2 regions of the Blautia sp. AM42-2 genome follow, and region 2 is predicted to be linked to the other one. Evidence: riboswitches for the same ligand, from Rfam matches in the RefSeq annotation. Region 2 holds a riboswitch; the other holds the start of a gene.
The links. A riboswitch is a leader RNA that binds a small molecule or an ion and turns the genes downstream of it on or off. The one in region 2 is predicted to bind cyclic di-GMP.
Positions count from the first base shown of each region.

Region 1: linked by a shared signal. The riboswitch ahead of DW915_RS06250 (response regulator) and the one ahead of DW915_RS04450 (ABC transporter substrate-binding protein) in region 2 are both predicted to bind cyclic di-GMP.

Region 1 covers NZ_QUIM01000003.1:200,675-204,104, reverse strand. The annotation lists gene DW915_RS06250 (response regulator) at 1-1,490, opposite strand, end outside; cyclic di-GMP riboswitch class I at 1,713-1,803, opposite strand; gene DW915_RS06245 (hypothetical protein) at 1,920-2,135, opposite strand; gene DW915_RS06240 (hybrid sensor histidine kinase/response regulator) at 2,207-3,430, opposite strand, start outside.
Region 2 covers NZ_QUIM01000002.1:288,796-292,225, forward strand. The annotation lists gene DW915_RS04440 (recombinase family protein) at 1-386, shown strand, start outside; gene DW915_RS04445 (hypothetical protein) at 606-791, opposite strand; cyclic di-GMP riboswitch class I at 1,103-1,178, shown strand; gene DW915_RS04450 (ABC transporter substrate-binding protein) at 1,266-3,116, shown strand; gene DW915_RS04455 (hybrid sensor histidine kinase/response regulator) at 3,122-3,430, shown strand, end outside.

The DNA of each region.
Region 1 (3,430 bases), on a different contig from region 2:
TCAAACTTATAAATATCATTTTCACTTTTCAGATTCTTCCGGATATTTTCCGGTGCGATCAGGATGTCCATAGTTTCCAATGGTTCCAGTGTCTTATATTTTTCAAGAACCTGCATCTGAAAATCATGATAAAATCCCAGAGGTTTATATATCATCTGTCCATTCAGATTGTAGAATTCATATCTGTCATTTTCCAGATCACAGACAACAAACCGGTCAACCAGACGCACAATACTCTGAATTATCTGCTCCATGGAAGCATTATCCGCTGCCATCTGCAGATGCCGTGCGCTCTCTACCTTTGCCTCTGTGATATCACGCAGAAAGATCATGGCATATTCTGAATCCTCTATTTCGCCACGTATGACCACATTGCGGACCCATCGTTTTTCTCCATTCAGAGTGATACGGCACTCTAAAGCCAATTCGGTTTCCAGACCCTTCAGCCTTTCTGCAATATAACCACGGTCGTAAAAAGAGGATACCGCCTTCTTATCTGTCTCCACAACATAGGAATCCACAAAATGACGGATCAGTTCATCCCATGTATGACTCTGTTCAAAGACTGTCATCAGGGACGGTTCAACCTTAAAGGTATCAAAAGTATTCGCTTCCAGATTTACATAATACTCACACAGGTCTGCTTTCGTAAAAGCCCGGTGGAAAGCAGCAGATTTTTGTGCCTGCATGGCCTCTTTTTTTTCCGCATCAATATTAATAAAAATCCCGGCAATCCTGCTGGCAGAACCATCCAGACGGCGTATTACTTCTGCCGATGCCCGAAACCACTGGTATTGATTATCCTTCATTCTCATACGATACTCTACCTGGTATTTTATCTGGTTCGTCTTATCCTTAATTGCCGCCTGAAGCTGCACCATTACTCTTTCTTTATCCTGTGGATGCAGAAGATCTGACCAGGATTCCAGTTTATTCGGAAAGTCCAGAGTGTCATGATAGCCAAGCATTTTTCGGAATTCATGACTCCAGTTTGCATTCACAATCTCACTGTTTTCGTCACAGTCAAAATACCAGAAACCGGAACAGATAGCCTCATTGAGCAGTGTCAAATTTACATGATCCCAGTTGACCTGTACGGACATAACCCAGATCTGTCTGCCCGCCTCATCTGTTGCATCCTCTTTACAAAGCCGTACATTTTTCACTGTACCGTCTGCTGTAAGGATCTGTGCTTCCCCTGTTCCGTGAAGCTGCAAAAAACGGTCTCGCTCCTGTCTATCTTCCTCGTCATAAAAGAAGTTTCTCAATGAGCCTTTTGTCTGTTCCATGAAAGTATCGAATGTATATCCTGTACTATGCAACAGCAGATTATTCACAGACAAAATAGACAGGTTTTGGTCATAAGATCCTGTCATTATACCTACCCCGCCATTATTTTCCAGTGTTTTCTGTACGGCCTGTGACATAGCCTGTGTCTGTCCCGTTACAGCCTCACCTAAAGAATATATTTTGTCCTCATAATTTCCCATTTTATAAAAATCCTCTCTTCGTCTTATGCCTTCTTCATCCTGCTTTTATCTGTATACAAAAAACCTGTCCCTGCCAGTTTTCTTACTCATTTTTGCATACAAAAAGGACACCTGCCAAAATCTGCCAGTGCCCCTACTGTATCTCTTTATAACCACATATCCATATCATATAAAAGTTATCGGAATCTCTTCCGTTCTCATATCTTCTTCATATATGGAAATAGTAGCAACCGGCTGACATGGTCAAACTTTCTGACTTTAGCCCCTTCTGGCTTTGCGTCCCTGCTTTTCAGCAAGTTTGCCTTTAAATAATTTCCATTTATTCCAAAAATAAAATACCATGAAGTTTTTTATACGTCAATATTATAGGATAGAAAACCTGTATTTTTTTCAATGCCATCCCTGTACACCACCCGGATGTCCTCTTTGCTATGCACCACCACATGGTCTACCATGCTGATCCATAGCAATCCGTGCGTTCTGCATGATGAGTGCCTGAATCTGTTCTTCCAGAAGCTGACTTTCCTGCCAAAGTGCTGTCTGCTGTTGAAGCGTATTTTCACCGCCGGAGAGCAGGTTTCGGATAGCGCTGAGGTTATCCAGGACTTCTTCCTTATTGGCAAATTTCTCGTTAAGATTATCCACAAAGGCTTCCTTGATCAGTATCTCCTACAGAACGTGAAAAATAGGTACACGGATTTGAGAAGTTGCAACCACTACACACAATATTCACACAAAATTCTCTTTATGTTTTCAATTTTTATAGGCTTTGCCAAGTGAGCATTCATTCCTGCTTCCAGACACTTTTCTTTATCTTCTCTGAATGCATTTGCTGTCATGGCAATAATCGGGATTGTCTCAGCATCTGGATGTTTCAGTGACCGGATTGTTTTTGTCGCAGTAAGCCCATCCATTACAGGCATCATGATATCCATCAGAATTGCATCAAAATAACCTTCCGGTTTATCCTGGAACATTCTGACCGCCTGCAGTCCATCTCTTGCAACTGTCAGATTTGCACCTTCATCAGACAACAGCGTTTCCGCAATTTCTGCATTCAGTTCATTATCCTCCACCAGCAATAAGTTTAATCCGCTGATATCCATCTGTGCCGCTGTTTTCTTTACTGTATCTGGTGCAGGAGCAAGTTTAAACGGAATCCTGATAATAAAAGTTGAGCCAACTCCCTCTTTGCTTTTAACTTCGATAGTTCCACCCATCTTTTCAATCAGACCTTTTACAATCGCCATTCCCAGTCCAATTCCCTGCTGTGTACTTCTTGCATCCTCTCTTTCCTGCGAAAACGGCTCAAATATATGCTCCTGGTATTCCCTGCTCATACCAATGCCAGTATCAGTTATGGTCCACTCATATGTCGTAATTCCGTCAACAGCTTCTGTATAATCTGACACCGTTATTATCTTGCCGCCAATCCGGTTATACTTAATACAGTTTCCATAAATATTAAGAAATATCTGTCTTAAATGTACCGGACTTCCATAAATAAAAGGATATCGAAGGTCTTCCTTTTTTGCACGGAACTGCATCTGGATTCCTCTGTCTTTTGCCCGCTGTTCTATGATAGTCAGAACATCCTGACTTAATTCCTCAAAGTTGATGATTTCCTGCGTCAGAGGTACATTTCCATCTTCAATTTTGCTCATCTGAAGGATATCGTTAATAAGAGACAATAGATAGTCTGCAGCTACCTGCATTTTTCTGAAATTTTCCAGAACCAATTCCCTGTCATCAAAATGCTTCTCAGCAATCTTCAGCAATCCGATAATTCCATTCAGCGGGGTTCTCATATCGTGCGACATCCTGGAGAGAAAATCAGACTTGCTTTTATTTGCTTTCTTTTCACTTTCCAAGGCAATTGATTTGTGCATGAAGTCATTTTTATCCAGCATGAGATTCCAATGTTCAATGGTTCCGTTTTC
Region 2 (3,430 bases):
AACAATATGACAATGAAGGCAGCTTGCAAAGAAGACTGGCAGATTTTAGAAAAGCATTGTCAAAAAATCAGATTTTAGAAGAATTTGACAGAGGAATATTTGAAAGTATCATCGAAAAAGTTATTGTCGGTGGTTACGATGAAAATGGAGAGAAAGATCCCTATAAAATCATTTTCGTATATAAAACAGGATTCAAAAATGAAATTGGAAACGCAAAAGAACGATTTGGGAAGAAATCAAAAGCAGTAGAAAAAGCGAAAGAAATGTGTTCCCATATCGTAGACGAGGTAAAGGATGTGTGTTCCTATGTTAGTGACAACACATGTGGAGACTGTGTGCCTTTTGGGCAAACGAAAACCAGATGCCAAGGTAAAAATAGGCATTGATATGGATGATTATTACCGTATCAGGGAGAATGCTGAAAGCAAATAAACCTTTGCAAAACCGAATAATACACTGAAACAAAGCAAGACAGAAGCTGTTGATGCGTTAGAAGATAACGTGTCAGCGGCTTTTTCTTTTTATATAATAGGAAAGTTCGACATTCGTCGAACTCTTGATAAAAAGAGCCCGCACAAAAGCGGGCATAGAAAACAGACGATAGATTAAAAGAAGTCGATGTAAAAACCTTCTTCAAATTCATCGTCATCGAGGTCATCATCCTCGGTAAGAAAATAGTGCATATCCAAAAGGTCAGAGTCTGTCATGTTTTTGACCAGATTGGATGTCATTCCCTCTGGAGGATTTTTGATGTATTTTTGTCTGAGTTCCTCTATAAGCTTTGCATCCATGGTTTAAATTCCTCCCTGTCTGTTAATAAGTCCAGTATGATACAGACAGGCAGAAAAATCAAGCAGAGCGGCATTTAGCTTTTGCCATGGCCCTTTCGTAAAGTTCTTGAAGAGGAACTCGTTTATGATTGTGATAGATTTCTACTAAAAGCAATGCTGCGTGGACTTCGGAAGTAGAAGAACAGTTCGAGTATATGTATCGGCTGTTCTTTTTTTGCTTTTGAAGGTTAAAATGGTAATGTTTTTCTTGTGTACAGTAGAGTGCCATAGTATAATAAAATCAGTTTTTTGCATAAGTTTAAAAGCTTAAAAAGGACGATCGGCAAACCAGATGAAAGTCTGGGACGCAAAGCTACAGGGCCTGTAAAATGGCAGCCAGTTGCATGAAATGAGGTGCACTGTCTGTTTGGCAGTGCTTTTTTACGGTGTTATTTCATAGACGTGACTATAACAATTCTATTAGGAGAACTTGTAATGAAAAAGAAAAAATGGAGCAAGGTTTTGTCTGTATTTTTAGTGATGGTGACAGCCGTATCGCTTCTGTCAAGCTGTGGCGGGAAGAGTGCGGAAAAAGAAGATGCAGAAACAATCACAGTATATTTATGGAGCACAAACCTGTATGAAAAATATGCACCATATATCCAGGAACAGCTTCCGGATATCAATGTCGAGTTTGTTGTAGGGAATAATGATTTGGATTTCTACAAGTTCCTTGATGAAAACGGTGGATTGCCGGATATTATAACCTGCTGCAGATTTTCCCTGCATGATGCAAGTCCCCTGAAAGACAGTCTGATGGATCTTTCCACAACCAATGCGGCAGGTGCTGTCTATGATACCTACCTCAGCAATTTCAGGAACGAGGATGGAAGCGTAAACTGGCTTCCTGTGTGTGCAGATGCCCATGGTTTTGTAGTGAACAAAGACCTTTTTGAAAAATATGATATCCCGTTGCCAACAGATTACGAGAGTTTTGTTTCCGCCTGCCAGGCATTTGACAAAGTGGGTGTTAGTGGATTTACGGCAGACTATTCTTATGATTATACCTGTATGGAAACACTGCAGGGTCTGTCTATATCAGAGTTGTCTTCTGTGGAAGGACGCAAGTGGCGGACGGTCTACAGTGACTCGGAAAATACAAAGAGAGAAGGTCTGGACGATACCGTCTGGCCAGAGGCTTTTGAACGTATGGAACAGTTTATTCAGGATACAGGGCTTAGTCAGGAAGATTTGAATATGAATTATGATGATGTTGTTGAGATGTACAAAAGTGGCAAGCTTGCCATGTACTTTGGCAGTTCTTTCGGTGTAAAAATGTTCCAGGATCAGGGCATTAACACAACATTTCTTCCATTCTTTCAGGAGAACGGTGAAAAGTGGATTATGACTACGCCATATTTCCAGGTGGCCTTAAACCGTGATCTGACAAAGGATGAAACACGCAGAAAGAAAGCAATGGAGGTACTGGATACAATGTTTTCAGAGGATGCGCAGAACAGGATCATTAGTGATGGACAGGATCTGTTAAGCTACAGTCAGGAGGTGGATATGCAGCTTACGGAATATCTGAAAGATATAAAACCTGTGATCGAAGAAAACCATATGTATATCCGTATTGCGTCAAGTGACTTTTTCTCTGTTTCCAAGGATGTGGTTTCCAAAATGATCTCAGGAGAATACGATGCAGGGCAGGCATACCAGTCATTTAATTCTCAGCTTCTTGAGGAAGAAACTGCTTCTGAGGATATCGTGCTGGATTCACAGAAGTCGTATTCCAACCGTTTCCACAGCAGTGGAGGAAATGCAGCATATTCTGTTATGGCAAACACGCTACGTGGCATCTATGGGTCAGATGTGCTGATCGCAACCGGAAACAGCTTTACGGGAAATGTGCTGAAAGCCGGTTACACAGAAAAAATGGCAGGTGACATGATCATGCCAAATGGTCTGGCGGCTTACAGCAGCAAGATGAGTGGGGCTGAGCTGAAAGAAATAATCAAAAACTTTGTAGAAGGCTATGAGGGAGGATTTATTCCGTTTAACCGTGGCTCTTTGCCAGTGGTTAGTGGTATTTCTGTGGAAATTAATGAAACGGAAGATGGCTATACATTAAGTAAAGTTACAAAGGATGGAAAGGCAGTTCGGGATGAGGATACTTTCACGGTGACCTGTCTTGCCACACCGCAGCATATGGAAACTTATCCTGTAGATGAAAATATGATATTTGATGGAGGAGCTACATCTGTGAAAGATACCTGGACAGCATATGTTTCAGGTGGTAATGCCGTTCTTGCAGAACCTGAAGATTACATAACCCTGAGGTGAGAAAAATGGATGTTAAGAATTATAATAGAAATAGAAAGAAACCTGTCAGGAAAAAAGGATTAAGAATAGTTGCTTTTCTTCTTCTCTTTATAGGAGTTGTTCTGGCTGTTTTCCGATATTATAAGTTTATGTCGAAATCTATTTACGAGGAAAGTGTTTCTCATCTGACGGAAGTTCTTCATCAGTCTGATCAGATGCTGAGAGAACTGACAAATAAGAACCTGACTTACCTCCATATTTGGGGCGAGAATCTGCAGAATATTTCCGGTGAAGACGAGATCCGTGATTATATAAAGAAAGCGCAGGAAGATGCA